DNA from 2 places in the Marinactinospora rubrisoli genome. Region 2 is predicted to be linked to the other one. Evidence: riboswitches for the same ligand, from Rfam matches in the RefSeq annotation. Region 2 holds a riboswitch; the other holds the start of a gene.
What was found. Region 2 has a riboswitch for S-adenosylmethionine ahead of ACFQRF_RS20880 (CMD domain-containing protein). Riboswitches for the same ligand answer to the same signal wherever they lie in the genome.
Positions count from the first base shown of each region.

Region 1: linked by a shared signal. The riboswitch ahead of ACFQRF_RS22100 (ABC transporter substrate-binding protein) and the one ahead of ACFQRF_RS20880 (CMD domain-containing protein) in region 2 are both predicted to bind S-adenosylmethionine.

Region 1 is NZ_JBHTBH010000012.1:16,932-21,073, reverse strand. It holds gene ACFQRF_RS22115 (OmpA family protein) at 1-338, opposite strand, end outside; gene ACFQRF_RS22110 (L,D-transpeptidase family protein) at 635-1,447, shown strand; gene ACFQRF_RS22105 (endonuclease/exonuclease/phosphatase family protein) at 1,622-2,608, opposite strand; SAM riboswitch class IV at 2,840-2,962, shown strand; gene ACFQRF_RS22100 (ABC transporter substrate-binding protein) at 3,078-4,142, shown strand, end outside.
Region 2 is NZ_JBHTBH010000010.1:206,655-210,796, forward strand. It holds gene ACFQRF_RS20870 (sialidase family protein) at 1-669, shown strand, start outside; gene ACFQRF_RS20875 (SDR family NAD(P)-dependent oxidoreductase) at 666-1,403, shown strand; SAM riboswitch class IV at 1,743-1,850, shown strand; gene ACFQRF_RS20880 (CMD domain-containing protein) at 1,943-3,133, shown strand; gene ACFQRF_RS20885 (ABC transporter substrate-binding protein) at 3,226-4,142, shown strand, end outside.

The DNA.
Region 1 (4,142 bases), on a different contig from region 2:
ACCCGGCCGGTCACGGGGTCGACCAGCGTGTGCGCCATGCTGAGGTTGCGGTTGCTGCCGGTGAACCCGTCGGGGTAGCCGACCTCGTAGTACATGACCGTGTAGTCGGGGGTACGCTCCAGCCCGGTGATGGAGAAGCGCATCGTGGCGTCCTGCCCGGTGTCCTGGAAGATGCGGCCCTCCTTGGTGTAGGGGAACTCCTCCCGGATGTCAGGAGGGCCGGACTCCGACCCGAACCCTCCGGCCCAGGACGTGAAGTCATCGACGATGGTGCAGCCGCTGAGCAGGAGGCTGCCCGAGGTGAGCAACGCGATCACGGTGAGGGGCGTCCGCGCCATGCGGGGGAACTCCGATCACGAAGGAGACATGACGGGGACATACTCCCGCGCCCGCGACGGTGTTGGCGAAACGGAACGATTTGGGCCGCCCGGGCCACGCGCGGGGGAGCCGGGGAACGTCCGGAGGCGCGACCGCGTCGGTGGCGCCGTGACGGGAGGGGGTCGTGGGGCGAGCGTGCCACCGGAGGGACCGGGCCGGAGACGTAAATTTTGGACAATTGAACCGCTGACTTGGTGAAAGGCCATTATTTTCGATGTAATTCCTAGAGCACATGAAGCCTGGGTAAGGTCGAAAAATGGCTATACGTTCATCTCGGCGTGCCGACAGGTACGCGACACGAGCGGGCGTCATCACCCTCTCCACGATCCTCGCCGTCGGCTACGGTGCCGCCGTCGGGGACGCCGGGCTCCCCGGAGCCGCGACCGCCAACGCCGGCGTGCCCTCCGTGGCACCCGGCCACGCCGGTCTGGTCACTGAATCCGCCGAATCTCCCGAATCCTCGGAAGCGTCCGGTGCCGAGCTGCGGCTCGGCGACTCCGGTCGCGAGGTCCGCGAGGTCCAGGAACGCCTCATCGAACTCGGGTACTGGCTGGACTCCGCCGACGGCGAGTTCGGCGGGCTCACCCAGCACGCCGTCGTCGCGCTGCAGAAGGCGGCCGGTATCGGGCGCGACGGGATCGTCGGTCCCGAGACCCGCGCGGCCCTGGACGAGGGGGTGCGCCCGAGCGCGCAGAGCTCCTCGGGCCGGGTGGTCGAGATCGACCTGGAACGCCAGCTCCTGCTCGTCGTCTCCGACGGCGAGGTCCAGCGGACGTTCACCACCTCCACGGGCTCGGGCGAGACCTACGAGTCCGAGGGCGAGGAGCACATCGCGGTCACGCCCAAGGGCGAGTTCACCGTGTTCCGTGGTGTGGACGGGTGGGACAAGGCCCCGCTGGGCGAGCTGTACCGCCCGAAGTACTTCAACGGCGGCATCGCGGTGCACGGCTTCGCCTCCGTTCCCGCCCAGCCCGCCTCCCACGGCTGCGCCCGGGTCAGCATCAAGGCGATGGACTGGCTCTGGGAGAGCGGCTACCTGGACAACGGCAGCGTCGTCCTCGTCCGATGATCCCCCGCGGGACCACCCGTTCTCCGGCTCGGGGGACGGGCCGGGTGGTCCCGCTCCAATGGCGTGGGATTCTCGGCGCGCGGCCCGGCCGGGGCGGTGCCGGTCCAGGAAGCCGCGGATCACGGCGAGCCACTCCCGCGGCGCCTCCGGCGTGAAGGTCAAGGCGGCGTCCGGTCAGCCCTGGGCGAACAGCTCCATCTCGACGAGCAGTGCCCGGTGGTCGCTGCCGGGCAGGTCGACGAATTCGCCGCTGGCCGGCCGGAACGGGCCGCGGATGAGGATGTGGTCGATCTGGGCGCCGGCCAGGGGCGTGCCGGCCGGCCAGGACGGGGTGTGGCCGAGGCCGATCGTGGTCGTGGCGTCGCGCAGGCCGGTGTCCAGGATGTCGCGGAACGCGGCGTGGTCCCGGGTGGCGTTGAAGTCGCCGGCCATGATCGCCGGGCCGTCCAGGGCGGTGGCCGCCGAGTGCAGGGCGGCCAGTTCGCGGCGCCAGGAGTCGACCATGCCGGGGATCGGGGGGAGCGGGTGGGCCAGCTGGAGCGCCACCGGGACGCCCTCGATCACGGTCTCCGCCGTGGGCATGGCCAGTGTTGCGGGGACCTCGCCGGCCGGGCGGAGGGGGTGGCGGCTCAGGATCGCGGACCCTTCCGCGCCGGGCACGGCCGTGACGATGCGGTGCGGGTAGCGCGCCGTCATCTCCTCCGTGGACAGCAGCCGTCCGCACGCCGGATCGCACTCCTGCACGAAGACGAGGTCGGGGTGTTCCCGCCGCAGCGTCCCGGCGAGCGCGTCGGTCGCCGCTCCGAGCTTGAGGTTGGCGGTGAGCACGCGCACCGTTGCCACGGGTGCCGCCGTGGGCGGCGGTGCCGCGCGGTCGTAGGAGGGCAGCACCGCGCCGAGGCCGAAGAGGACGGCCACCGCCCAGGCCAGCCCGGCGCGCCAGCTCGCCAGCAGGGCGAGCGCCAGCGCGGCCGCCGCCGGGACGAGCAGGTAGGGCAGGAAGGCGAGCAGCTGCGGCAGCGGGGTCACGCCGTCCACCCCGGCCAGCCGGCACCCGAGCACCGCCGTGGGGGCGGCCAGCGCGAGCCCGGCGAGGCACCGGGCTGCGGTCCGGCGCGGCCGGGACGCGGCCGGGCCGGGCTCGGTGCGGGAGGTGGCCATGGGACTGCGCCTCTCGATGGGGATCGGGGCGCCGGGGCCGGCGCCCGCGCCGATTCGATCGTAGGGGTCGCCGGTGGCCGGATGCGGTGGCGTGCGGGCGCCCGTGGTGGATCGGACATCAGGGCACTCGGGTGACGCACGGGAGTCCGGGGGCTTCCGGCCGGTTAAGCGACAGAGAGGTCACATGGGACAAACGACCAGATAAGTGGAGAACCGTGTTATCTTGCCTGATGTCACGAGTTCCAGTGCCAAGCCCCGGCTGGCTGGACGGCAACCCTCCTGACGCGGTGGGGTGCTCCGGGTGAAGACACGGCCGTCGTCGGTGCTCCACGGCGTCGACGGCAAGCGCGGACCCGTCCGACCCGGACCTCCCCGGCCGCGGCGGGCGCCCTCACCCCCTCCGGGGCAGGACCGGACGCTTGCCGTCGCATCCCCGGCTCGCGACGGCCCCGCCTGAAGGGAAAGCCCGATGAAACCGGCCGCTCAGCCCCGAGCCCTGCTCGCCGCCGGCGCCGCCTCGGCGGCCCTCGCCCTCCTCACCACCACCGCGTGCGGCGGCGTCGACACCGGCGGATCCGGGTCCGGCGAACAGGAGATCACCGTCACCGCGTTCGCCGGAGCGTGGGGCGACCTGTTCCAGGAGTCCTTCGTCGAGCCGTTCGAGCGGGAAACCGGCATCACCGTCAACGTCGTCACCGGCGCCGACGCCGACTGGCTGACCCGGCTGCGGGCCGCCGACGGCTCCAACGCCCCCTTCGACGTGGTGGCCCTCACCTCCGAGACCTTCCACCAGGCCGTCAGCAACGACGTGCTGCAGCCCCTGGACACCGGCCGCATCGAGAACTGGGACCAGCTCAACAGCGTGCTCGTCGACCAGTCCGCCGTCGACGGCGAGTTCTACGGCGCGCCGCTCACCACCGGCTCCAACGGGCTGCTCTACCGCACCGACGAGATCAGCGACCCGCCCAGAGACTGGAACGACATCTTCGACGAGGAGTACTGCGGTCACGTCGCGCTGCCCCCGCTCACCTACAACGCCGGACTGCAGTTCTTCTCCGCCCTGGTCGCCCAGGACGGCGGCGAGCTGTCCGACCCCGGCGACGTCGACCGCGCGTTCGAGAAGCTGGAACAACTCAAGGGCTGCGTCTCGGCCTACCCGGCCGACGCCGGCAGCGTCGCCACCGTCCTGCAGAACGGCGACGCCTGGATCGTGCCGTTCTGGGACGGCCGCGCGTTCGCCATGGAGGCCGAAGGCGAACCCATCGGCTTCAGCTACCCCGAGTCCGGCGCCGTGGGCGCACTGACCTCGTACTACATCCCCGCCGGCGCCCCCAACGCCGACGCCGCGTACGAGTTCCTCGACTACCTGACCAACGCCGAGTACCAGCGGGCGTTCGGCGAGGGCACGTTCTACGCCGCCGGCAACGACACGATCGACTACAGCCCCGAGTTCGACGCCAAGGTCGAACACGGCGACGACGTCTACCAGGACTTCACGTGGGTGGACTACGCCGCCGCGACCCCCAACCTCAAC
Region 2 (4,142 bases):
TGGCACGAGCGGGAGGTACCGGACAGCACCGGATGCGTGCACATGAACGTCCAGGCCCTGGCCGACGGCACCCTGCTCGCGCTGTTCCGCAGCCGGTGGGCGGATTCCGTGCACGTCGCACGCTCCACCGACGACGGCGAGACCTGGAGCGCCCCGGTGCCCACCGTGCTGCCGAACAACAACTCCTCGATCCAGTTCGTCCGGCTGCGCGACGACCGCCTGGCGCTGGTGTACAACCACAGCAGCGCCGCCGACGCCACCGAGCGGCGGCTCTCGCTGTACGACGAGATCGACGACGACGGCCTGGCGCCGGTCACCCCCGCCGCCGCGCCGTCCCCGGCCGCCCCGGCCGTCCTGGCCGGCGCGGACCGCCCGGCGGGCGCGGAGCGGACCGCGTTCTGGGGCGCCCCACGGGCGCCCATGACCCTGGCGGTCTCCGCCGACGGCGGCGCCACGTGGCCGCTCCGGCACGACCTGGAGGTCGGCGACGGCTACTGCCTGACCAACAACTCGCGGGACGGGCTGAACCGGGAGTTCTCCTACCCGACCATCCGGCAGAGCCCCGACGGCGGCCTGGACATCGCCTTCACCTACTACCGGCAGGCGATCAAGCACGTCCGGCTGAGCCCGGAGTGGCTGGCCGCCCGCACCGCGGAGGCCGGCGCGTGACGGCAGGGGAGAGCTGCACGCACCGGGGCGGCGAAAGCGCGGCCGCCCGGGAGACCGCCCCGCACGCCGTCGTCACCGGCGCGAGCTCGGGCATCGGCCGCGCCGTCACCGAGCGGCTGCTCGGCGCCGGCTGGCGGGTGACCGCCCTGAGCCGCCGCCCGGTCGAACCGGCCGGGACGGCACTGCACTGGGTCGAGGCCGACCTCGCCGACCTGGACGCCATCCCCGCCGCCGTCGCCGGGGTCACCCGGGCCGACGCGGTGGTGCACGCCGCCGGCCTGCAGCGTTCGGCCCGCCTCGGCGCCCTGTCGACGGCGGACGGCACGGCCATGTGGCGGGTGCACGTCGCGGCCACCGAGGTGCTCGTCGGCACGCTGATCGACCGCGTTCCGGACGGCGGCCGCGTCGTCCTGGTCGGCAGCCGCACCATGACCGGCGTCCCGGGCAAGAGCCAGTACGCCGCCACGAAGGCGGCTCTCGCGGCCCTGGCCCGCTCCTGGGCCGCTGAACTGGTCACCCGCCGCGTCACCGTCAACGTCGTCGCCCCCGGCCCCACCGACACCCCGATGCTCCAGGACCCGGCCCGTGCCACCACCCCGCCCCGAGTGCCACCGATGGGCCGCCTCATCGACCCGGCGGAGGTCGCGGGCACGGTTGCCTTCCTCCTCGGCCCGGACGCGCGCAGCATCACCGGCCAGACACTGGTGGTGTGCGCGGGGGCGTCGCTGGGCTGAGGGCGCTGCGGTTCGGGGCAGGGACGGACGATCAGGCGGTGCGGCGGTGTCGCTCTCCCGCGCCGTCACCGCCGTCGCGCGGTGCGGACGTTAGGCTGATCGCTTCCAGCAGGGGGCGGACCGCTGCCGTTGAACGTGGCGACGAGCCGCCGGGCCTGCCCGAAGTGCTCGCTCGCGGTGACCGGTGTTCCGTTGCCTCCTAGACTCCCTGCCGCGATGCCCCGGCCGAACCCCATCGGGGTCGGGCATGCCCCAGATACTATTCCTACCGAATTTGTCGCCATCGTCACGCTTGTGACATCTTGTTCCCGCATGGGGTGATCGCCTACCTTCGCACCAGGTCAAGAGCGCCAGCGCGAAGATCCGGCTTGCTGGACGGCAACCTTCTGCACAGCGGGGTGCCCCCGGAGTGATGACCTGGCTGCGGAGACGCGGCAAGCGTGCACGGTCGCGGGACGAGAGGTCCGGCGGCCCCGTCCCCGACGGACGCTTGTGCCGGCCCGCGGCCGTACCGGCAGGACGAGACGAAGGCGGGAACAGTGAGCAGCGGGGCGCGGAGTGCGGGGGAGCCGGCGGGGGCCGATGTCGTCGCGGAGCTGGCGGGGGTCGGGAGCGAACTCGCGGCGGCGCGGCGAGTGAAGCCGGAGTTCGTGGCGGAGACGCAGCGCGCCTACGACGCGCTCTTCGCCGCCGACGGGCCGCTGGCGCCGGCGGTGCGGCGCGGGCTGGCCGCGCTGGTCGCGCGGTGGCACGGAGCCGACGACGTCGTCGCCCACCACACCGCCCGCGGAGCCGACGCGGCACTGTACGCCGACGAGCTCCCCGCCGATCCCGCGCTGCGGGCGGCGGCCGAGCACCTGGATCTCATCACCGTCTCACCGGCGCTGGCCCGGCGGGAGGACGTCGACCGGCTGGCCGCCGCCGGCTGGGGCCCCGACGCCGTGGTCGCGATCTCCCAGGTCGCCGCTTACACCGCTTTCCAGGTCCGCCTCGTCGAAGGACTGCGGCTGCTGCAGGGCGCGCCCACCGCCCACGGTGTGGCTCCGGCGCGCACCACCCGCGGGCGCGGGCGGACCAAAAGTCTCGCCGAAATCGCGTCCAACGGCGCGAAGCGGCCCACCGCCTACACCCAGGAACTACTCGCCTGGACCGCCTGGGTCCCGCCGGTGGCGGCCGACGACCTGACGGACGAGCAACGGGAGGCGTTCGCCGGGAAGACCAACGACGGCTACTTCCGGCTGCTCTCCCGCCTGCCGAAACTGCTGCGGGCCCGCACCGCCGTCGACAAGGCGGTGTTCTACACCCGCGAGGGGCTGCCCCGCGCCGAACGCGAGCTCGCGGCCACCGTCACCAGCAAGGTGAACGACTGCGTCTACTGCGCCTCCGTGCACTCCCGCAAGGCGTCGCAGCTGTCCCACCGGACCGACGACGTGCAGCGGGTCCTCGACGCCGTCCTCGACCGCGACCCTGACTGGCGCGCCACCGATCTCGCCCCGCTCGCCGCCGGCCAGGACGCGCGGTGGAGCGCCGTCGCCGCGTTCGCCGCGGCGCTGTCCACCACACCGGCCTCGGCCACCCCGGACCACATCGCGGAACTGCGCGGCCACGGGCTCACCGACGTCGAGCTCGTCGACCTTGTCGGCTCCGTCGCCTTCTTCTCGTGGGCCAACCGGCTCATGCTCACCCTCGGCGAACCGTTCTGGCCCGGGACCGAGCCGGCCGCCGCCTGACCCCGGCGGCCGTGCGCCCGCGCCTGGCGGGGCCGGCCACGGCCGGCCCCGCCCGTTGCCCCCTCCTCCTCCGAACACGCAAGGACGTCCCCATGCCCCCGACCACGTCGCGCGCCCGCGTGGCCGCCGCGGCGAGCCTCGCCGCCCTCACCCTCCTCACCGCCTGCGGCGAGGTCGTCCCCGAGGACGGGACCGCCGCGTCGTCCGGCCCCGTCACCGTGGTCGACGACATGGACCGCGAGGTGACCATCGACGGCCCCGTCGAGCGGGCCGTCGTGCTGAACAGCTACGCCAACGAGTTCGTCCGCGCCATCGGAGCCGGGGACGCCGTGGTCGGCGTCGACCGGATGTCGGCCGACCGCCTGCCCTACCTGGACATCTCCGAGGACGAGATCGTCAGCGAGGACCTGTCCGAGATCAACTACGAGGCCGTGGCCGAGCTCGACCCGGACGTCCTCATCCTGCCGCGCAACGGCGCCTGGCAGGAGGCGGCCGGCCAGCTGGAGTCCTTCGGCATCCCCGTGGTCGTCGCCACGGCCTGGGACTTCGACGTCTTCCACGACACCGTGACGCTCCTCGGCGAGATCTTCGGCGAGGCCGAGGGCGCCGAGCAGGTCGCCGGGTTCTACGACGAGATCTTCGCCCTCGTCTCCGAGCGCGTCGAGGGCACCGAGCCGGTCGGCGTCTACTGGGAGACCGAGCAGCCCTACCTCACCGCCCTGCCCGGCTCCGGGTTCGACCAGATCATCACCGCCGCCGGTGGCCGCAACGTCTTCGGCGACGTCGAGGCCGGCGGCGACGAGCAGTCCGAGACCACCGTCGACCCCGCCGCGGTCGTCGAGCGCGACCCCGGGCTCATCGTGCACGAGTTCGGCCCCGCCGCCGAGCCCACCGGCCAGGACCGGTTCGACGACATCCGCGATGACCTGCGCGGCCGGCCCGGCTGGGACGCCATCAGCGCCCAGCGGGACGGCGAGATCTATGTCAGCAACGGCTGGGCCACCAGCGG